3 regions of the Pantoea brenneri genome follow, and region 3 is predicted to be linked to each of the others. Evidence: predicted binding sites of a transcription regulator. Region 3 holds the regulator's gene; each other region holds the start of a gene.
What was found. The regulator LexA, encoded in region 3, represses DNA repair genes until DNA is damaged. The targets are predictions, from matches to a motif close to TNCTGTATGTACATACAGNA.
Positions count from the first base shown of each region.

Region 1 (7,778 bases), on a different contig from region 3:
TGCCAGCCAGGCGTTGACCGCCGCCGCTTCGCGCTCGGAAAGCAGCGAGTCGGCATCACGCACAATAAAGCGTTTAACGCTGGGATCGTCCATCACCAGAAAGCGCCACAGCGTCGGGAACAGCGTTTTTTCCTGCGACATATCAACCCGCTCAACGTGGGGCTGATCGAGCCGTTGCCAGACATGCTGCGGCACGCTGTCATCCAGATAGATGCGGCAGATCCAGCCGGGAAAGAGCTGCGGTGCCACCTCAACGTTTTTAATCAGGGTTTCACAGTAGCGCGGCTGGTCGCCATACAGGCTGAACGCGATCACGTTCTGCCGCGGCTGGCTGAGATCGATTGGCTCAGGCTGCGCAGCGGGAAAGGCGACCCGCGGCCCCTGACGAAAGCGGGCGTCTGACTGCATCAGCGATTCCAGGCCGTAACGCGCCACCTCATCCTGCTTATCCAGCCAGCCACACACTTCGGTCAGGCCATCCAGCCAGGTTTCTGACGCGGTGGCGCGCACGGCCGGCGGCGACTGGTAAATTTTCTGGTAGGTTTTGTACGCTTTGTGATGCTGACCGAGACGCATCAGGCAGAGCGCATAGTCACTCAGTACCTGCATCTGGTGAGGCTGATAACGCAACACCTCTTCGCAAGAGCGGACGGCCTGCGCATAATCGCCCTGCTGCATGGCGGCGCGGAACCGGGCAGCACTGCTCTCCAGACGGGCATTGAGCGCGGCGGAATTCGGGTTAACGACGGGACGACGAACGGGAATAGTTTTGCGCATCGGGCACTCTCAGAGTCCGTTGAAAGGCTGCGCCGGGGTTATCCGGCAGCAGGCAGGCCTCATAGCGGCCCGTTAACCTGCTGCCTGGCTGTGAGGGTTATAACAAGCGGCGTGCCGCTTCAACCACAATTTTTACCGCATCGCTTTCGGTCTGTTTCATCGTCACCGCATCCGGGATCTCTTTCTGGGTACGGTTAACGATCACACCAGCCACCATGCCGGCGCGCAGGCCCTGGCTGGCACACATGGTTAACAGTGTAGCGGATTCCATCTCATAGTTGAGTACGCCCATCTCCTGCCACTCTTTCATCGATCCCTGGAAGCGATTCACCACCCGACCAGAGAAGGTATCGTAGCGTTCCTGTCCCGGATAGAAGGTATCAGAAGAGGCAGTAATGCCGATATGGGTCTTCGCGCCACAGGCTTCTGCCGCAGCCACCAGCGCCGTGGTACAGGCAAAATCGGCCACTGCCGGAAACTCCATCGGTGCGAAATGCAGGCTGGCACCGTCGAGCCGCACGGAACCGGTAGTCACCAGCACATCGCCAACGTTGATGTGCGGCTGGATAGCGCCGGTGGTGCCAACGCGCAGAAAAGTGCGTACGCCAAGCTGTGCCAGTTCCTCAACCGCAATGGAGGTAGAAGGACCGCCGATACCGGTTGAACAGACCACCACCGGCTTACCGTCGAGTTTTGCCAGCCAGCTGGTGAATTCACGGTGTGAGGCCAGATGCGTGGCATCCTCCATCAGTCCGGCAATTTTCTTCACGCGCTCCGGATCGCCGGGCACAATCGCCAGGGTAGCGCCCTGCAGATCGGCTTTAGTCAGGCCAAGATGGAAAACGTCAGACTGTGTCATTTCAGACTCCTGTTAAGGGAAGGTAGCGCGTCACTCTACGTCAGCACGCCCGATAAATATGTGACAACATTCACTTAAGAAAATGAAAGTTACATTTTTCACTAAAAACAATGTGATGATTATCACAATATCACATCGGGTTCGCCGTCATTGCGATCGGCGGGGCTGTGTCGGGGTCATCGCAGTGTTAAAGAGTTGGGTGATATTGTCCGCTGCTGACTCTGTTACCCGACGTCTGGCTCGCACCGTTTCCGGCCAGGCTATAGTTACGTGATTGCGCAATTGCTCGCACGGAGAGAATAATGAAAACCAGTGATAATATGACACAAAAAGCCGCGGCAGGGACCTTTGCGCCTGCCGTTCAGCCGACCGCTTCCACCACCATTATTACCGACAGCCCGGCGATTCAGTCGGGTGAGACCTCAGTGCCAAGCCAGGGCGAAAATATGCCCGCGTTTTTTGCCCGACCAAAATCCGCAGAGGGTCCGCTGCCAGTGGTGCTGGTGGTACAGGAAATTTTCGGGGTGCATGAGCACATCCGTGATATCTGCCGCCGGCTGGCGCTGGAAGGCTATCTGGCCATCGCCCCGGAACTCTACTTCCGTGAAGGCGATCCCAACGATTACCAGGATATTCCGACGCTATTCAGCGAGCTGGTGAGTAAGGTGCCCGACAGCCAGGTGCTGTCCGACCTTGATCATGCCGCCAACTGGGCAGCGCGTAACGGCGGTGATATCCGGCGGATGGGCATTACCGGTTTCTGCTGGGGCGGCCGCATTAGCTGGCTCTATGCGGCGCACAATCCACAGCTGCGTGCCGCCGTCGCCTGGTATGGACGGCTGACCGGCGATCGGACCATGAAGCAGCAAAAGCACCCTATTGATGTCGCCGTCGATCTCAGCGCCCCGGTATTAGGCTTATACGGCGGTCAGGATGACGGAATTCCGCTGGAGAGCGTTGAGCAGATGCGTCAGGCGCTGCACGCCGCCAATGCCACCGCGGAAATCATCGTCTATCCCGAAGCCGGACATGCGTTTAATGCTGACTACCGTCCGAGCTATCATGCCGAATCGGCCAGCGATGGCTGGGCGCGGATGCTGGCCTGGTTCAGGCAGTATGGCGTAGCTTCACAGTAAGCGAAAAAAGGGGCGCCTGCGCGCCCCGATTATTTCTCATTCCCTGCCGGACGCCCGTTTACGCCGTTTTAGCCCGCAGGTTTTTTGCCGCAGTGACCATGTTAGCCAGCGCCTGCCGCGTTTCGGTCCAGCCACGCGTTTTCAGCCCGCAGTCCGGATTTACCCACAGCCGTTGCGGCGGAATACGCTTCGCCGCTTTCAGCAACAGCGCTTCAATCCATTCGACGTCCGGTACATTAGGCGAGTGAATGTCGTAGACGCCTGGGCCAATCTCATTCGGATAGTCAAAGTGTTCAAACGACGCCAGCAACTCCATGTCAGAGCGCGAGGTTTCGATGGTAATCACATCGGCATCCAGCGCAGCGATGGAATCCATGATGTCGTTAAACTCGCAGTAACACATATGGGTGTGGATCTGGGTGTCATCCTGCGCCACAGCGGCATTCAGGCGGAAAGCATCGACCGCCCAGTTCAGATAGGCAGCCCAGTCGGACTGATGCAGCGGCAGCCCTTCGCGCAGCGCGGGTTCATCAATCTGGATAATGCCAATACCGGCTTTTTCCAGATCGGCCACTTCATCACGCAGCGCCAGCGCAATCTGTTTTGCGATGGTTTCACGTGACACATCTTCACGCGGGAATGACCAGCAGAGAATGGTCACCGGACCGGTCAGCATCCCTTTCACCGGTTTGTCCGTTAGCGACTGGGCATACTTCGCCCACTCAACGGTGATCGCTTCCGGCCGGCTGATGTCGCCGATAATCACCGGTGGTTTCACGCAGCGTGAGCCATAGCTCTGTACCCAGCCGTTCTGGGTGAAGACGAATCCATCCAGATGCTCGCCGAAATATTCAACCATGTCGTTACGTTCCGCTTCGCCGTGCACCAGCACATCCAGCCCCAGCCGCTCCTGCTCAGTAATCGCCTGTTTGATATGTTCAGCGATGCCGGTACGGTAATGATTGCTGTCGAGGCGACCCTGTTTGAAATCGAGGCGCAGACCGCGAATTTCCGGGGTTTGTGGGAAAGAGCCAATCGTGGTGGTCGGCCAGGCGGGCAGATTAAAGCGCTGACGCTGTGCCTTAGCCCGCTCGCTGTAGCGGCTGTGTCGTTCGCTGTCCTGCGGCGTGATAGCCAGCAGGCGCTGAGCGACCGCGGCGTTATGTACGCGGCTGGAGTGAGCACGGGCGCGAACCGGCGCGCTCCAGGCCGCCAGTGACGCGGCATCGTTGTGGTTGAGCGCCTCGGTCAGCAGCGAAAGTTCGGTGCATTTCTGCAGCGCGAAGGCGAACCAGCTTTTCACTTCCTCATCCAGCCGGGTCTCAACGCTCAGATCGATAGGGCTGTGCAGCAGCGAGCAGGAGGAGCCGATCCACAGCTGCGCGCGCTGAGCGACCAGCGGCTGCAGGCGCTCAAACCAGCGGCTCAGATCGGCGCGCCAGACGTTACGCCCGTTGATCACCCCCAGCGACAGCAGCCAGCTGGCGGGCAATTGCTGATTCAGTTGCTGAATATCATCCCGGCCATGCACCAGATCGACATGCAGCCCCTGCACCGGCAGCTGGCGAATCACCTCAATGTTCTGACCGATACTGTCGAAATAGGTGGTGAGCAGCAGTTTACTTTGTCCCTGCAACGCATCGTAGGCGGGCTTAAACGCCTCACGCCACGCCTGCGGCAGCTCCAGCGCCAGCGCAGGTTCATCAATCTGCACCCATTCGATATCGCGTTTTGCCAGCTCGGCCAGCACCTGCTGGTAAACCGGCAGGATCGCTTTCAGCAGCGACAGACGATCAAACGCTTCCCCTTTGACCTTACCCAGCCACAGATAAGTCACCGGCCCCAGCAGCACCGGCTTGATGTTGTGGCCCAGTGCCAGCGCCTCGTCGACTTCATCCAGCAACTGAGTCCAGGCCAGCCGGAAGGTCTGGCCCGGCGTAAATTCTGGCACTATGTAGTGATAGTTGGTGTTAAACCACTTGGTCATTTCCGCCGCCGCCGCAGGTTCGCCGGTCGGCGCGCGGCCTCGGCCCAGACGGAACAGCGTATCCAGATCAACCGAACCCTCTTTATTCTGATGACGTGCCGGCACGTTGCCCAGCATCAGGCTGGTGGTCAGCACATGATCGTACCAGGCAAAGTCACCCACCGGCAGCAGATCGACCCCGGCCTCTTTTTGTTGTTGCCAGTGACGTGCACGCAACTCACGGCCCACCGCCAGTAATTCCTGCTGGCTGCAGTCACCGGCCCAGTAGCTCTCCTGGGCTTTTTTCAGTTCACGGCGCAGGCCGACACGCGGAAAACCAAGGGTATGGTTAAGGATTGTCATTCGCTGTTCTCCAGATAATCTTTCACTTTGGCTGACAGCCAAAGATGTTTAGCCGTCCAGATGTTTACACCGCTATAATCTGCGGGTACTGTATGTTCCTCAAGCGCAATATGTTCACTTTCGATGTGAAGGACTCTCATGATCGAACTCAAGCACCTGCGGACGCTTCAGGCTCTGCGTAATACGGGTTCGCTGGCGGCGGCGGCATCCCAGCTTCATCAGACGCAATCGGCGTTGTCCCACCAGTTCAGCGATCTGGAACAGCGGCTGGGATTCCGCCTGTTCGTGCGTAAAAGTCAGCCGCTGCGCTTCACGCCACAGGGCGACATCCTGCTGCAGTTGGCCGAACAGGTGCTGCCGCAGATCCAGCAAGCGTTGCAGGCCTGTCATGAGCCGCAGCAGACCACTCTCAGGGTGGCGATTGAGTGCCACAGCTGCATCCAGTGGCTGACGCCGGCACTGGATAATTTCCGTCAGAGCTGGCCGCAGGTGGTGATGGATTTCAAATCAGGCGTCACCTTTGATCCTCAGCCTGCGCTGCAGCAGGGCGAGCTGGATGTGGTGCTGACCTCCGACATCCTGGCGCGCTCCGGGCTGTTCTATTCGCCGATGTTTGATTTTGAAGTGCGACTGGTGCTGGCACCGGATCATCCGCTGGCGCAGGTTGAACATATTGCCCCTGAGGATCTGGCCGACGAGGTGCTGATGATCTATCCGGTGCAGCGTCAGCGCCTTGATATCTGGCGTCACTTTCTGCAACCGGCCGGCGTCAGCCCGGCGCTGAAAAACGTAGATAACACCCTGCTGATGATCCAGATGGTCTCGGCCCGCATGGGAATTGCCGCGCTGCCGCACTGGGTGGTAGAGAGTTTTGAGAAGCAGGGACTGGTGGTAACCAAAACGCTGGGTGACGGGCTGTGGAGCCGTCTTTATGCCGCGGTGCGCGATGGCGAGCAGCGTCAGCCGGTGCTGGAAGCCTTTATCCGCTTTGCCCGCCAGCATGCCTGTGAACATCTGCCTTTTGTCCGCGATGCGCTACAGCCCGGTGCGATATTGCAGCGTTAAGTCGGAGGGTACAAACCTGCGCGGAGGTGGGCAAAATCCCCTATAATGCGCAGCCTGTCGACTGACCATGAGAAGATCTCACCATGACTAACAACGATATTCTGCGCAGCGTGCGCTACATGCTCGATCTGAGCGATGCCAAAATGGTGGAAATTTTTGCGCTGGCGCAGTGTGAAGTCCCACAGACGGATATTCAGGCGTGGCTGAAAAAAGATGAAGATGCGGCGTTCCGTCCCTGCCCCGATGTGCTGATGGGCTACTTCCTCAACGGCCTGATTTTTTACCGTCGCGGAAAAAGCGAAGAGATGCCCGCCCCGTCCATTGAGCGCAAGATGAATAACAACATCTTTATGAAGAAGTTGCGCATCGCCTTTGATCTGAAAACCACCGATATTCCTGAGGTACTGAAACGCGTGAACTTTACCGTTTCGCAGGCTGAGATTGGTGCGATTTTCCGCAAGCCTGACCATAAGAACTATCGCGAATGCGGTGATCAGATTCTGCGCAACTTCCTGAAGGGGCTGGCGATGATTCAGCGTCCTAAGAGTGAAAAACCTGCTTAACTTCTGTTGCCGATCGCGTCGGGTACCTGCGTGGTCAGAAGTGGCGCACCTGATCGCAAAGAAAGCCTGCATCCATGCAGCACGGCCTCGCCATCCCTGGCCCGGACGATCCACAGGGATGTGAGATTCCTTCGCGATCGGACGCGCCAGCCCGGGAGGCCGCACCCATGCAACAGCCCTGTTTATGATCGGTCACCGCGCCCCACCACCCAGCGCTTATGCACCCACAGCGAGGCGAGGATCACCAGCGCTCCGGCAATGAAGCTCGGCCAGTGCGGTTTCTCCTGCCAGATAGCCAGATTAACCAGCAGACCGGCAGGCACGTGCATGTTGTTCATGATGCCAAGCGTGCCGGCATCAACCTGGGTCGCGCCATAGTTCCACATAAAGTAGCCCAGCCCTGAAGCGGCCACGCCCAGCCACACCAGAATGCCCCACTGCAGTGAGGTGGTGGGTAATTTCTGCGGATTGCCCCAGGCAAACCAGGCGATTACCGCGATCACCACCGCCCCCAGATAGAACCAGGAGAAGGCGGTGTGCTGCGGCATCGGACGGGTTTCCTGCAGGCGCTTATAGCCCACCATACCGGCAGCAAAGCAGATGTTTGCCAGCTGCACCAGCAACAGGCCGGTCCAGAAGTTATCGCTGACTTTGTCGTAGCGAATGATGGCCGCACCCGCTACCGCCAGCAAGGCGCTGAAGATATAGCCGACCCGCAGCGGACGGCGGCTGATCAGATCATAAATCAGGGTGACATAGAGCGGCGTCATCACGGTAAACAGCAGGAACTCTGACACGCTGAGATAGAGGTAGGCTTCGAAACTCAGCAGGTACATCACCCCTAATTGCAACATCCCCACCAGCATATAGAGCAGCAGCGTTGAGGGACGATAGCCGCGCCAGCGCAGGAACGGCAAAAAGACTAGCGCGGCCAGCGCCAGTCGCATCAGCACGGAAAACCAGCTGTCCACCTGACCGGCAAGATATTCGCCAATCAGGCTAAACGAAAAAGCCCACAGAATGGTGGTAATAATCAATAAGAACACAGT
Region 1 is NZ_JBCGBG010000006.1:19,489-27,266, forward strand. Features, by position in the region: gene AABB92_RS18560 (tetratricopeptide repeat protein) at 1-777, opposite strand, end outside; gene udp (uridine phosphorylase) at 875-1,636, opposite strand; gene AABB92_RS18570 (dienelactone hydrolase family protein) at 1,939-2,772, shown strand; gene metE (5-methyltetrahydropteroyltriglutamate--homocysteine S-methyltransferase) at 2,831-5,101, opposite strand; gene metR (HTH-type transcriptional regulator MetR) at 5,240-6,166, shown strand; gene AABB92_RS18585 (YehS family protein) at 6,250-6,729, shown strand; gene AABB92_RS18590 (carboxylate/amino acid/amine transporter) at 6,912-7,775, opposite strand.
Region 1: the regulator LexA is predicted to act here: its motif matches at 5,188-5,207, upstream of metR (HTH-type transcriptional regulator MetR).

Region 2 (7,778 bases), on a different contig from region 3:
GACAGCCGGTTTGAGCGGGCATTTGAACGGCTGCAAAAAGCCATAGAACGCCTTGAGCAGCGTGAGCCAGAGGCCACCCATACCCGTGCGCTTTACTGGCTGCTGCGCAACCTGCAGGCGATTGACGCCCAGCTGGCCTCTATCGAATCGGAGCAGACGCTGGCAGGCGACGATCCGCAGCACAGCGACAATCTGCTGTCACGCGAAGGTTTGAGCGGCTGGAGCGATATCAGGCTGCGCTTCAGTCGCCACCTTACCCCCGCTTCGGCGCTGTTCCGCCACGCGGTGCGGATGTCGGTGGTGCTGTGTATCGGTTACGGCTTCATTCAGATCACCGGCCTGGAGCGAGGCTACTGGATACTGCTGACCAGTCTGTTTGTCTGCCAGCCCAACTATAATGCGACACAGCGGCGGCTGGCGCTGCGTATTGGCGGGACGCTGGCCGGGATCGCTATTGGTCTGCCGGTGCTCTGGCTGGTGCCCTCGGTCGAAGGGCAACTGATTCTAATCGTGATCAGCGGGGTGCTGTTTTTCGCCTTCCGACAGGTGCAGTATGCGCAGGCCACGCTGTTTATCACGCTGCTGGTGCTGCTCTGTTTTAACCTGCTCGGCGAAGGATTTGAGGTGGCTTTACCGCGGGTGGTCGATACGCTTTTGGGCTGCGGTCTGGCCTGGCTGGCCGTCGCCTTTATCTGGCCAGACTGGCGCTTCCGTCAGCTACCGGCGGTAGCAGAACGCACCTTACAGGCCAACTGCCGCTATCTGGATGCGATTATGGAGCAATACCATCAGGGCAAAGATAACCGCCTGGCTTATCGCATCGCCCGGCGGGATGCGCATAATGCCGATGCCGAACTGGCGTCGGTGGTCTCCAACATGAGCAGTGAAAGCCGTACCAGCCAGACAATGCGTGATTCCGCTTTTCAGTTGCTGTGCTCAAATCACTCTTTCCTGAGCTATATCTCTGCACTGGGTGCGCATCGCGATAAAATTAGCGAACCGGAACTGCTCAAACTGCTGGATGATACGGTCTGTTATGTTGAGGATGTGCTGCAAACGGATGTCGTCAGCGATCAACAGGCTGAGACGATGCGTCATCAACTGGCTCAGCGGATCAGCCAGCTGGCCGCCGATGCGGATACACGTGCGCCACTGGTATTGCAGCAACTCGGCTTGCTGGTGGCGCTGATGCCTGAAGTCGCTCGCCTGCGCCGCACGCTTAACGCCGATTAGTTTACGCCGCCTTTGGGATTCAGCGTCATCAGTACGGTGCGCTGAAACCAGGCATTGAGTTCCGCCCTGACCGCCTGTGGCAGGGCGGCATAGTGATGGCCCGATATCGCCCCCTCCAGCGCCAGCAGCGTCTGTAGCCCGACATGCTGGTTTACCGCTTTCAGCTTCAGCCAGCATTGCTTAGCGCCGATCTCATACAGATGCTGCACGTTCAGAATACCCGCCTCATGTAACATCATCTCCATACGCACACTGAGATTAGGCAGATCTTTTAAGCGCAGTGATAACTGCTTACGCTGCTGCTCTTCCCTTGCGGTCTCCAGTGACGCAGCGGTTAACGTCAGCAGATGCGCTGGCGCATGCCATAAAGCGTCATCAACCCGATAGTAGTTAAGGCTGACCAGTACGCCACGCTTACGAAAGATTAATGGCTCGAGTGGACGCTGTGCGATGTATTCACGCAGTGGCTCGCTGGCGCGCAGATAGAGTGCGTCATTATTTACCAAAGCAAAAACTACCCGTTCGACAGCCAGCGCATAGCCACCAAACTGGGTTCGCGACTCGATCGAGCCCAGCGGGGCCAGCTGCGCTCTGGAACGTTCAATGATCGGATTTAACTTTTTCATCACATCACCTCCGTGTTATAGAAATATCTGAAATTATGTTTGGTTTCAGATAATTAGAAGATAGGAAAAAGCCTTATCCGGTTCAATGAATTAATAGCGGTTCCGCTAACCTTGTGACGTTTTTGCGAGGCGTTATCAGAAATTTGGGTTGATCTTTATGCGTAACGCCAGTACTGTATATTCATACAGTCCACTGCTGAGTGATTAACTTATGCGAACACAACATCCGAACAATGCACGCTATGCTCATCATTACGCGTCCTCTTCCGTATCCGCTTCTCAGCATGGCTGGATTACTGAGTTACGCTATAGTGAGCAGCCCGGAATGATGCAGATGTTACTGTTGCCGCTGTTGCAGCAGCTGAGTCAGCAGTCGCGCTGGCAACTGTGGTTAACCCCTGCGCATAAGCTGAACCGTGCCTGGTTACAGCAGTCCGGCTTGCCGCTGGATAAGAGCATGCATATTGCCGATTCTGAGCGTATGAACGCAGTTGAGGCGATGATAAAAGCGCTGCGTACCGGAAATTACAGTGTCGTTCTGGCATGGATTCCGTACGAACTGGATGAAGATGAACGACGTCAACTGGAAAATGCAGCGGCCGAAGGCGATGCCCTGGGATTGATTTTGCGGTCGAGTGGAACACCCGAAGCGCCTCTCGGACCACAAAATGCGCTAAAAATTCAGTCGGATTTGTTTCATTAAGTAAAAGTCGGAACTTTCTCAAGCTATATTTCTTATCTGTCGTCGCTAAACCACTGATTCTGTTAGTTCGAGCGTTGACAATGGTTTAGCAGGTTTTTTGGCTATTGATCCGCGACGATAATACCAGGCTAATTGTTAGAATTTGTGTATAAATCTCTGTTTTTTTACAGAAGCGCCTCACATCATACTTGTAAGTTTCCAATCTCGTTGTAGACTTTATCTCGCCAGGGTGCTCAATAACCTCCGTTTTTTTGCGGTAGAGTCATAAGCGAGCGTTTTGACCCGGCGAAGGATTAAACCAAGAGCAACCTTTTTGCTCATTGCCTATTTGGATGATAACGAGGCGCAAAATGAAAAAGACAGCTATCGCAATTGCAGTGGCACTGGCTGGCTTCGCTACCGTAGCGCAGGCCGCTCCGAAAGATGACACCTGGTACACCGGTGCTAAACTGGGCTGGTCTCAGTACCACGACACTGGTTACTACGGTAACGGTTACCAAAACAATGACGGTCCAACTCACGAAAGCCAGCTGGGTGCAGGTGCATTCGTTGGTTACCAGGCAAATCCATACCTGGGCTTCGAGCTGGGCTATGACTGGCTGGGTCGCATGCCTAATAAAGGCAACGTGACTAACGGCGCGTTCAAAGCACAAGGCATTCAGCTGGCTGCTAAACTGAGCTACCCAATTTATGACGATCTGGACGTGTATACTCGTCTGGGCGGCATGGTATGGCGTGCAGACTCAACGCAGACTAATCCTGTTAATGGCCGCATCAGCGACCACGACACCGGTGTTTCTCCACTGGCAGCAGTTGGTGTTGAGTATGCGCTGACCAAAAACTGGGCTACCCGTCTGGATTACCAGTGGGTTAACAACATTGGTGATGCACAGACCGTTGGTACCCGTCCAGACAACGGCATGCTGAGCGTAGGCGTTTCATACCGCTTCGGTCAGGATGAAGCTGCTCCAGCACCAGCTCCGGCTCCAGCGCCAGCACCAGTTGTTGAAACCAAGCGTTTCACTCTGAAGTCTGACGTTCTGTTCACCTTCAACAAAGCTACCCTGAAGCCAGAAGGTCAGCAGGCTCTGGATCAGCTGTACAGCCAGCTGAGCTCAATGGATCCTAAAGATGGTTCCGTTGTCGTACTGGGCTTCACCGATCGCATCGGTTCAGAGCAGTACAACCAGAAACTGTCTGAGAAACGTGCTCAGTCAGTAGTAGATTACCTGGTATCTAAAGGTATCCCTTCTAACAAGATCTCTGCACGTGGCATGGGTGAATCTAACCCAGTTACCGGCAACACCTGTGACAGCGTGAAAGGCCGCAATGCCCTGATCGACTGCCTGGCGCCGGACCGTCGTGTAGAAATCGACGTTAAAGGCATCAAAGACGTTGTAACTCAGCCACAGGCTTAAGTTTACACGTAATAAAAAACCCCGCTAAGGCGGGGTTTTTTTATGCCAGTCTGTCGGCAAAGTTGCCAGACTATACGGGTGTAGTTACTCTTTTTCTGAGCCAGACTTACCGAGAATCGCCTGCAGATCTTCTCTGAGACTCGACATCTGATTGGCATACTTCTCTTTGCGTTCGGCATCTTCAATCAACTGCACTACCGTCTCAGACAAGGTACTGTTACGCCGTTGCGCCAGTCCTGCCAGCCGTTGCCAGACCAGATACTCAAGGTCAATCGACTTCTTCCGCGTATGCTGATGCTCAGCATTGAAGTGACGTTTGCGCCGCGCACGAATGGTCTGCTTAAGCCGATTATCCAGGTCGGCATGAATATGCTCAGCAATCCATTCGTTGACCGTAACCGGATTATTTTCCATCGCCAGCAGCTTATCGACTGCCGCCTGCGCCGCACTTAATTCAAGGTGACGCGTGATCAGTTCACCTTCCCGATGTTTTTTCACCAGGTATTTCCATTTCCATCCACTTTCAAGATTTTCGAGTTGCTGGTATTTCATCGGAATCTCATCGTGATCACGTAACGAGCTAAGAATAACAGCTTTTTTCCCGGATGCAGCAACGAAAAACATGCTGTCAACGTCACATCTTCAACAGGAAGTCTGCAGTGCTTAACAAGGGTGAATCCTGTATAATCTCGCTTTTCTTAAATCAGACAAATGCGATTATTTTGACCAGCACCCAACTTACGTGGCAAACCTTACAGCCGGATAGCGCACAATACCAATCCGTTTTCTCCCGAATTGCTGATGAAGAAACCGATGCTCTGGCAACGGTACAGCCCCGATTGCTGAATGCACTGGCGCATTTACACCACCAGACGCAGGGATTCCCGTTACTGCTGGTTCGCAGCCAGGAAAATCGCGACTACCTGGCGCAGATAGCCCAGGCGGCTCAACGGGTCATGGAGGAAACCACTACGCTGTATGGTGGTGATTACCATATCATGGCCGACAACGTCACGCTGCAGCCCCCTTCTGACCCGCAACGTCCTTTCACCAGTCAGGGCGGTATTCACTTCGCCGACTGGATTGAGACCGAACAGCTGTTTGGCTGCGTGCGTCAGCATAAAGATCGCATTCAGCTTGAGCCGGGCCTGATCCATCGCGCTAACGGCGGCACACTGGTGCTCTCGCTGCGCAGTTTTATGACCCAGCCGATCCTCTGGTTACGCCTGAAGAAATGCATCGAGCAGGGTTATGTCGACTGGACCTCTCAGGATGAACGCCGCCCGCTGCCGATCGCTATCCCGCCGCTGCCACTGCAGTTAAATCTGGTCCTGTGCGGCGATCGAGAAGCGCTGGCTGATTTTCAGGAACTCGATCCTGAAGCACATGAAATGGCGATCTACACCGAATTTGAAGAGAACATTCAGATTCTGGATGAAGATGACATGCTCGCCTGGTGCCGCTGGACTGCTGAGCTGGCGCAGCAAGCCGGGCTGCCGTTACCGGAAGTGGATTTCTGGCCGGAGTTGATTAAAGAAGGCGTACGGTTCAGCGGCGATCAGGAAACGTTGCCGCTCTGCCCGCGCTGGTTACAACGCCAGATGCGTGAGTCAGCGCTGATGGGCGAAAAGCTTAATGCGGAAGCGCTGCGTGATGCGCTGGAAGCGCGCCTGTGGCGTGAAAATTATCTCAACGAGCGGATGCGCGATGAGATCCTGCTGAAACAGATCCTGATTGAGACCGAAGGCGAAGTGGTCGGCCAGATTAACGGCCTGTCAGTGGTGGAGTATCCCGGTCATCCACGCGCCTGGGGCGATCCATCACGTATTACCTGCGTAGTGCATCCCGGCGACGGTGAATTTACCGATGTTGAACGCAAAGCAGAACTGGGCGGCAATATTCATGCGAAAGGCATGATGATTATGCAGGCCTATCTGATTGCCGAGCTGGAACTGGAACAGCAGTTGCCCTTCTCGGCGTCGCTGGTGTTTGAACAATCCTATTCTGAAGTCGACGGCGACAGCGCCTCGCTGGCAGAGCTGTGTGCGCTGATTAGCGCGCTGGCAAACCAGCCGGTCAATCAACAAATTGCGGTTACCGGCTCGGTCGATCAGTTTGGTAATGTGCAGCCGGTCGGCGGGCTGAACGAAAAAATCGAAGGCTTCTTCGATATTTGCCATCAGCGCGAACTGACCGGCCAGCAGGGTGTCATTATTCCTGCCTGCAACGTACGCCACCTGAGTCTGAATCAGGCGGTGGTCAGCGCGGTTGAGCAAGGTCGCTTCCATATCTGGGCGATTGAACGTGCTGATGAAGCACTGCCGCTACTGACCGGCAAAGTCTGGGATACTGAGGATGGTGAAGGCGACAGCCTGCTGCGCACCATTCAGGAACGTATTAGCCAACTGAACCAGTCGGACGTGCCGCACCGTCCATGGGGACTACGCTGGCTTAACTGGTTCAACCACCGTTAATCCGATTTGCTCAGCGTACAACTGTTCGCTAATATTCGTGATTCACTAAAAAAAGGCTTATTGTAAACATGGTAGATAAACGCGAATCCTATACCAAAGAAGATCTGATTCTGTCAGGTCGTGGTGAACTGTTTGGCGAAAATGGTCCGCCGCTTCCGTCAGGCAACATGTTGATGATGGACCGCGTGGTCAAGATGACCGAAGACGGCGGCAAATATGATAAAGGCTTTGTTGAAGCAGAGCTGGATATCAATCCTGACCTTTGGTTCTTCGGTTGCCACTTTATTGGCGACCCGGTAATGCCCGGTTGCTTAGGTCTGGATGCCATGTGGCAGCTGGTCGGTTTCTATCTGGGCTGGCTGGGTGGCGAAGGTAAAGGTCGTGCGCTGGGCGTAGGTGAAGTGAAATTTACCGGTCAGGTTCTGCCTGAAGCGAAGAAAGTCACTTACCGTATTCACTTCAAACGCGTTATCAACCGTAAACTGGTGATGGGCGTTGCCGATGGCGAAGTGCTGGTCGATGGCAACCTGATCTATACCGCCAGCGATTTGAAAGTGGGCCTGTTCAAAGATACGGCGGCTTTCTAAGCGTTTCCCCGCAGAAACGAAAACCTCCGCGCGCAGCGGAGGTTATATTCCCTTTTCAGTGACATCCGGCTAGGCAGCTACCGACCTGTCCTCCATGGCTTGTCGCCACCCTCCCAACCAGTGAGACTTAGCGTCAATCATCTGATACGGACACATCTCTTTTGAGCGTCCAGTAATGCCTGCCTGATAACCACGTGAATGGGCGCGTTCGAGGCGGTCTCGTTTCTGTCTCTTCATACTCCGTGTCCCTCATGTAAGGTCTGTGGAATCTGGTGGAAAGAAAAAGGTGGTGAATTAATGTTCAACCACCCTAATGTTCTACCCGCTACGCGCCCAAAGATCAATGCGCAATCTTCACGCCAGTGTCATAAATGTGACCTCTGTCTGACAAAAATGCGCTATTTTGTGATGCAGATGGCAACACTATCCCACTGATTAAGCTAATAAAAAAGCCCCTGCTTTTCGTCGCTAGTGCTTAACGAAAAATCAGGGGCTTAGCTTATTTATTCATACTCTTCTTAATTTAACGCAACCGTACTGTTGGCGATCTGCTGCGCAGTTTGCTGCCAGCCCACCGCCAGCGTTCTGACCAGCGCATCGTAGCCATCTTCGTTCTGCGGCAGCGCCAGATTGAACGCCTGCTTTGTCAGATGGCCCTGATGTTCCAGCGTCCACTCTCCACTGATCACCGCTTTGCCGTCGTAGCGCCCCTGGAAGCCAGTAATGGTCACGTTCAG
Region 2 is NZ_JBCGBG010000001.1:1,657,529-1,665,306, forward strand. Features, by position in the region: gene yccS (YccS family putative transporter) at 1-1,233, shown strand, start outside; gene AABB92_RS07815 (TfoX/Sxy family DNA transformation protein) at 1,230-1,859, opposite strand; gene sulA (SOS-induced cell division inhibitor SulA) at 2,071-2,562, shown strand; gene ompA (porin OmpA) at 2,913-3,980, shown strand; gene matP (macrodomain Ter protein MatP) at 4,065-4,532, opposite strand; gene AABB92_RS07835 (AAA family ATPase) at 4,586-6,454, shown strand; gene fabA (bifunctional 3-hydroxydecanoyl-ACP dehydratase/trans-2-decenoyl-ACP isomerase) at 6,523-7,041, shown strand; gene rmf (ribosome modulation factor) at 7,111-7,278, opposite strand; gene pqiC (membrane integrity-associated transporter subunit PqiC) at 7,560-7,778, opposite strand, start outside.
Region 2: the regulator LexA is predicted to act here: its motif matches at 2,031-2,050, upstream of sulA (SOS-induced cell division inhibitor SulA).

Region 3 (7,778 bases):
TTATTGTCGATCATAAAAATCCTTTCGATACCCTCTGCTACTCCGCCGCGATCCTGATTCTGGTGGTGACGCTGTGGCTGGCGAACAGCAACCGCCTCAAACGCGAATAAACCCTCTGCCGTCGGTAACGACGGCAGGTGTTCATGCCGCGACTCTGCGCTAAACTGACGCCCTGAAAATTTTTGGGAGTGGTGCTATGTCGCAAGACGCGCTCAGCTTATTACGTGCGATCAACTGGCTTTCATCGACGCAGGCTACGCTTGCGCCGTCCCTGCTCGACTGGCTGATGGAAGAAGACTCCATGACGCGCCGTTTTGAGCAGCATTGCCAGCAGGTTACCGTAGAGCCGGTACGTGAAGGCTTTATTGATGCCAGCGAGTTGGGAGAGGAAAAAGCCTTTTTACCGGACGACAAACGCTTCTGGCTGCGGGAAGTGCTGCTGTTCGGCGACGGTGAACCCTGGCTGGCGGGTCGCACGCTGGTGCCGGAAAGTACCCTGAATGGTCCTGAGGCGATGCTTCAACAGCTGGGCACGCGCCCGCTGGGGCGTTATCTGTTCTCCTCTTCAACCCTGACCCGTGATTTTATCGAACCGGGCAAGGTTGAAGCGCTGTGGGGACGCCGCTCACGTCTGCGGCTGTCCGGCAAACCGCTGTTGCTGACGGAACTGTTTTTACCGGCTTCGCCGCTTTATCGCGATCTGGCCTGAGGAAATCTGTGGTGGAAAAGAGCTTACACATCAATAAATGGCAGGCCTACAGCCGTCTGATGCGCATTGATAAGCCGATCGGCACCCTGTTGCTGATGTGGCCCACCCTGTGGGCCTTGTGGCTGGCTGATATGGCGATCCCGCCGCTTCCGGTGCTGCTGGTGTTTGTTGCCGGCGTTTTCGTGATGCGTGCAGCCGGCTGTGTCATTAACGACTTTGCTGACCGTAAGGTGGATGGGCATGTTGAGCGGACAAAGCATCGGCCCTTAGCCAGCGGCGCGGTCAGTGCCAGAGAAGCCAAACTGTTATTTGCCGGGCTGGCGCTGGTGGCGTTTGCGCTGGTGCTGACCATGAATCTGATGACGATATTGCTTTCGGTCGTCGGTCTGGCGCTCGCCTGGGTTTATCCGTTTATGAAGCGCTATACCCATCTGCCGCAGGTGGTGCTGGGGGCCGCGTTTGGCTGGGCGATTCCGATGGCCTGGGCGGCAGTTAGTGAGTCCTTACCTCTGGTCTGCTGGCTGGTATTCTGCGCCAACATTTGCTGGACGGTGGCTTATGACACCCAGTACGCGATGGTGGATCGCGACGATGACCTGAAGATTGGCGTTAAGTCGACCGCGATTCTGTTTGGCCGTTTCGACAAGCTGATAATCGGCCTGCTGCAACTGGCAACGCTGCTGCTGATGGCATGGGTTGGCATGTTGCTGCAGCTCAACGTGGCGTTTTACGGGACGCTACTGCTGGCAGCTGGCCTGTTTATTTACCAGCAAACGCTGATCGCCCAGCGTGAACGCCCTGCCTGCTTTAAAGCCTTCCTCAACAACAACTATGTCGGATTGGTGCTGTTCCTCGGTGTGCTGATGAACACCCCGCCGTTTACCCAGCTGTTGTGATCGTGGTGATCGACAGGCCGGGCGGGTTGCAGGCGGGCTAAGTCCCGACGCGATTCAGCGCAACGGTACCTGGCGCGCAGTCAGGCAACGAGTCAGGCAGCAGAGGATCAGGCCACGAGTCAGGCAGGAAAGGATTAGGCAACGAGTCAGGCAGGAAAGGATTAGGCTGCAACATCATTCAGGCACAAAAAAGGCGACCTTTCGGGGTCGCCTTTTTACTGCGCAGGGCATTTAGTCGTGGGCCACGGCGCTTTCGATGGTCATGCGTACATCGCTGGTGACCAGATCGGCCAGAATGTGCCAGGTCGCCAGGGTCTGCGCGACATCCGCATCACCGCTGTCGCTGATATACCCTTCATCACGCAGCGTCAGCACCAGTGAGGTGAAGACGGCTTTATCGAAGAACTCCGGCGCGTTGATACCGTGCAGCACTGACAGACGTTGTGCCAGTGTGCGGCTCTCTTTTTCCAGCGTCCCGCGGTTAATGGCTGGCTTGGCGCTAAGAATAGAGAAGGTGATGGCATAACGCTGAAGCGTTTCTCGCACCCCGGCCGCCAGCAGTTGCAGCGTACGGTAGCGCGCCGCCGTAAAGCGCAGCTGACCAGCCTCAAGCGTAATCAGTCCCTGACGCGCCAGCTCCTGACAGAGTTCGGTCAGCAGTTGCGGCAGCTCATCGGTCTGCCAGCGCAGGAACAGTTCGCTCTTCAGCATCGGGTAGATCAGACTCACCTGGCGCAACAACTCGGCTTCGCTCATGGTCTGATGCTGCTGCACAATAGCGGCAATCAGCGACGGCATCACCAGCATGTGGTGAATGTTGTTGCGATAATAGGTCATCAGCACCGCCTGCTCACGTGGCAGGATGATGATGTCGCCAATGCTGTCTTTCTCGCTCTCAAACTTATTCATGCCCATTGCATGATCCAGCAGCGCCTCTGCCGAGAGATCGGGCACCGTGGCGTTGGCTGAATAAGGCACGTTACGCAGCAGCTGGGTATAGCACTCAAGCTGCTCAATCAGCTGTTCGCGGGTTAGTGAGCGCTGACGTGAGGCGAGCAGCGCGGTGACGCACAGGTTCATGGCGTTGGCCGCGCCCGCTTCATTGATGCGTACCATTAAGCTCGCCGCGATGTCATTCACGGTGGGCGTTAACCAGCTTGGACGCTGCGGTTCGATAGGATCGATCGACTCACGCCATTCCGGCACGCGCTTGTTGAGATAGTTAACCAGCGGCAGTGGTTCGCCAAAGTTAACGTAGCCCTGGCCGAGGTTGCGCAGCTTACGTAAGCCATGCACCATCTGCATGAAGCCCTCTTTCTCTTTCGCCGCGCCGCGTAGCTCTTTGGCGTAAGTACCCACTTCCATGACATGTTCGTAGCCAATGTAAATCGGCACCAGGGTGATCGGGCGATTCCCCCCGCGCAGCATCGCCTGCAGGGTCATGGCTAAGGTGCCGGTTTTCGGATCGAGCAGGCGACCGGTGCGTGAACGTCCCCCTTCGACAAAGTATTCAACCGAGTAACCGCGGGTGAACAGTTCGCCAAGATATTCACGGAACACCGTGGCATACAGCTTGTTGCCTTTGAAGGTACGACGGATAAAGAACGCGCCCAGACGACGGAAAATCGGTCCGGCTGGCCAGAAGTTGAGGTTGATACCGGCGGCAATGTGCGGCGGCACCAGTCCCTGATGATAAAGCACGTAAGAGAGCAGCAGGTAATCCATGTGGCTGCGATGGCACGGCACATAGACGATTTCATGGCCATCCTGCGCCAGCTGACGGACTTTTTCGCCGCCATTAACATTGATGCCCTGATAGAGCCGGCTCCAGAGCCAGCCCATGACGCGGTCGGTGACGCGAATCGCTTCATAGGAGAAGTTTGCCGCGATCTCTTCCATCATCTCAACCGCATTTTGCTGCGCTTTTTCATGGGAGATTTTTTTGCTGCGCGCTTCATCTTCAACCGCTTTTTCAATCGCTTTCGATTGCAGCAGACGATTAAACAGATCCTGACGTGCCGGTAAGCGTGGGCCAACCGCCGCCAGCCGCTGGCGGGCGAAATGAATGCGCGCCACCCGGGCCAGTTTCTGGGCGATTGATTGGTCGGTGCCGTGTTCGGTTGCCATGCGGCGCAGCGAAACGGTCGGCGAGAAACGGACAAAACTGTCGCGTCCATGCCAGATCACCGCAAAGAATTTCTGCACGCCGTTCAGCACCCGCAGGTGCGGCGTATCTTCGCCCTGAACCTCACGACCAGGCGCCCGGCCAAACATCACCGTCACCGGCAGCATCTGGATATCCAGCTTGGGGTTATTGCGATGCAGGTCCAGATAATCGTGAAAAATCTTCACCGATTCGACGCTGGGCACAAAATAGGGGAACACACGCGGGCCATCGTGGATAAAAACGTGGCGCGGCAGCAGCGAACCATCAATCTCCAGCGGAGAAAGCGGGTCGGGCAGATGATGCCGCAGGCACTGCGCGCGTAAAGTCAGTAAGTCAGCCTTCGAATCGTAAGGCAAAACGTACATAATGGGCCGGGTCGGGTCCAGACCATGTTCAGAAACGGGATCGGCCGGAATGGCCTTACTCTTTACCAAAAACGACAGTGGTAAATTCAGTAATTTGTAATAAAGTTTACGCCAACCTGACATAGACAACATGAAGCCTCTTGTTAGCAAAGCGCCGCAAGCATACCAGAAAGCGCAGCGAAGATCTGTGGTGGTGCCATTTGCACGCAGCCCAGACATTGACGTCAATCCGATGAAAGGGTTCCACTTATATGGCAAATAATGCCACGGGTCTTGTAAGAATAGTAAAAGCCGCAGGTTACTCATGGCAGGGCCTGCGTGCCGCCTGGCAACACGAAGCGGCTTTCCGCCAGGAGGCGCTGGCCGCGCTGGTGGCCATTATTGTGGCCTGCTGGCTGGATGTCGATATTGTCTCTCGCATCCTGATGATCGGGGCAGTGGTGCTGGTGGTCATTGTTGAAATCCTCAACAGCGCCATCGAGGCGGTAGTGGATCGTATTGGCCAGGAGCGCCACCCTTTAGCCGGACGGGCAAAGGATATGGGCTCGGCGGCGGTGCTGATCAGCATCTTACTGGCACTGTTTGTCTGGATCGCGCTGCTTTGGTCGCATTTGCGATAAGCCTTCCACAACGCGCCAGATGGCGCGTTTTGCCTGAGAATCGGTTTCCATTTCACCAATACCTGTATATACTCACAGCGACTGTATAAACAACCAGGGGGCGGGATGAAAGCATTAACCAGCAGGCAGCAGCAGGTCTATGACCTGATTCGCGACCATATTACTCAAACGGGCATGCCGCCTACGCGTGCAGAAATTGCCGCGCAGCTGGGTTTCCGCTCGCCGAACGCGGCAGAAGAGCATCTGAAGGCACTGGCACGCAAAGGGGTGATTGAGATTGTCTCTGGCGCCTCTCGCGGTATTCGCCTGTTGATGGAAGAAGAAGCATCTGAAGGTCTGCCGCTGATTGGCCGGGTTGCTGCCGGTGAGCCGATCATGGCGCAGGAGCACATCGAAACCCATTACAAAGTGGATCCGGGCCTGTTCAAACCTTCTGCCGATTTTCTGCTGCGCGTCAGTGGAATGTCGATGAAAGATATCGGGATTATGGATGGCGACCTGCTCGCGGTACATAAAACCCAGGACGTACGCAACGGCCAGGTTGTTGTGGCCCGTATTGATGATGAAGTGACGGTTAAACGCTGGAAGAAGCAGGGTGCTATTGTGCATTTGCTGCCTGAAAACAGTGATTTTGAGCCGATCATTGTCGATACGCGCGCCCAGTCGCTGACGGTAGAAGGTCTGGCGGTCGGTGTGGTTCGCAACGGCGAATGGCTCTGAGTCTGACATAACCGCGCATTCGTAGCGTCTGATGCTATTCTGTCTGCCCTAATTTTGTCGCTGCTGCTCCCCTCTCTGCAGCGACACCGAGCACGGAACTGCGAATGCGTTTTTTAACGGCTACCGACAAAAACCTCTGGCGGCTGGCGCTGCCGATGATCCTTTCTAACATCACCGTTCCCTTACTGGGGGTGGTCGATACTGCTGTCATTGGTCACCTCGACAGCCCGGTCTATCTGGGCGGGGTTGCGGTCGGCACGACAGTCACCAGTTTCCTCTTCATGCTGCTGCTGTTCCTTCGGATGAGTACTACCGGCCTGACGGCGCAGGCTTTTGGTGCCGGCGATAAAATGGCGCTGGCACGTGCGCTGACCCAGCCTTTAATTATTGCGCTGCTGGCTGGCGTGCTGTTCATCTGCCTGCGCTCGCCGATTACTACGCTGGCGGCCGATCTGATTGGCGGCGATCCCAAAGTTTTGCAACAGGCGGCACTGTTTATTCAGATCCGCTGGTTAAGTGCGCCCGCCACCCTGGCAAATCTGGTGATCCTTGGCTGGCTGCTGGGCGTGCAGTACGCGCGTGCGCCGGTCATCCTGCTGGTGATCGGCAATCTGGTCAATATTGTGCTCGATCTGTGGCTGGTGATGGGGCTGCACTGGGGAGTGGCAGGCGCGGCAACCGCGACCGCGCTGGCGGAGTATATAACGCTGGTCGTCGGGGCAGTGATGGTCTGGCGGGTATTGAAACTACGTGGCATCACCACCGCAATGCTGAAGCAGAGCTGGCGCGGCGATATTCAGCGGCTACTGCGTCTTAATCGCGACATTATGCTGCGTTCGTTAATGCTGCAGCTCTGTTTTGCCTCGCTGACCGTGCTGGGCGCACGTATCGGTCCGCAGGTGGTGGCGGTGAACGCCGTGCTGCTGATGTTTATCACCTTTACCGCCTATGCGCTGGATGGTTTTGCCTACGCAGTCGAAGCCTTCGCCGGTGAGGCGCATGGCGCGAAAGATGGCAGCAGGCTGCTGCGCGTCTGGGATTCTGCCTGCCGACAGGCGCTGGTGGTGGCTCTGATGTTCTCAGTAATTTATGCGTGTTTCGGCTCGCATATCGTGGCGCTGCTGACCTCGATTGAACAGCTGCAACAGGCGGCCGATCGCTATCTGATATGGCAGGTGATCCTGCCGCTGGCGGGCGTCTGGTGCTATCTGCTGGATGGCATGTTCATCGGTGCAACCCGCGGCCGGGAGATGCGTAACAGCATGATGGTGGCGGCACTTGGTTACTTCCTGACCTTGCTTAGCGTCCCGCAGCTGGGCAACCACGGCTTGTGGCTGGCGGTCACCGTTTTCCTGGCGCTGCGTGGCCTGTCGCTGTGGCTGATCTGGCGTAAACACTGGCAGCAGAACAGCTGGTTTAACGCCTGATAGCTGGCATCTGATGTCCTCCGGCTACAGATTATTCTGTATTGTTCCGGCAAACCTAAAATCTTCTACTACAATTAACCGTAAGCAGCGCAGTGAATCAGCGCTTTATATCGTCATTTTGTTTTCTTTCAAGATAAATGATGTAACCAAAGGATGACATAGAGGTCTGCCATGAATAAAGATCAAGCGAGCGGCAACTGGAAGCAGTTCAAAGGCACAGTAAAAGAGAAATGGGGCAAGCTGACCGACGATGATATGCAGGTTATCGAAGGCAAACGCGATCAGCTGGTCGGAAAAATTCAGGAACGTTACGGCTATGCGAAAGAAGATGCAGAGCGTGAAGTAACGGACTGGGAAGGTCAGAACAAAGATTACCGTTGGTAATCACAAAGATTTACGGATAAAGCTCCTACCCGCCGGTACGCTCATACCGGCAACCGCACAAGGATGTGCACATTACCCGCGTTTTCCCCGCTTTTTACCCTCACTTTGATGATCGTGCTGACAACTTTCATGATGGGTGCAGGCTTCGACTTCGACACAATTCTCACATAATCCATGCGCTTCAATCACGCTATGACGCAGGGCAAACTGTGCCTCACCAGCCAGTGTGGCGATAATCTTCTCTACTCCCTGCGCCTGCTTTTCGGTTACCGCCGCACAGCGATCACACACCAGCATGACCGAGGTGTGTGCCGGTGCCTCGAAATGGTGACACATTACGTAGCTATTATTGGACTCCACCCGGTGGATAAAGCCCTGTTCCAGCAGGAAGTCCAGCGCCCGATAGACCGTAGGAGGCTTGGCCTGGGGTTCGCTAACCCTGAGTTGATCCAGCAGATCATAAGCGCTGATCGATCCTGGCTGCTCAGCC
Region 3 is NZ_JBCGBG010000003.1:29,275-37,052, forward strand. Features, by position in the region: gene psiE (phosphate-starvation-inducible protein PsiE) at 1-110, shown strand, start outside; gene ubiC (chorismate lyase) at 197-709, shown strand; gene ubiA (4-hydroxybenzoate octaprenyltransferase) at 721-1,605, shown strand; gene plsB (glycerol-3-phosphate 1-O-acyltransferase PlsB) at 1,837-4,260, opposite strand; gene AABB92_RS13765 (diacylglycerol kinase) at 4,389-4,757, shown strand; gene lexA (transcriptional repressor LexA) at 4,863-5,477, shown strand; gene dinF (MATE family efflux transporter DinF) at 5,582-6,904, shown strand; gene AABB92_RS13780 (CsbD family protein) at 7,076-7,288, shown strand; gene zur (zinc uptake transcriptional repressor Zur) at 7,361-7,778, opposite strand, start outside.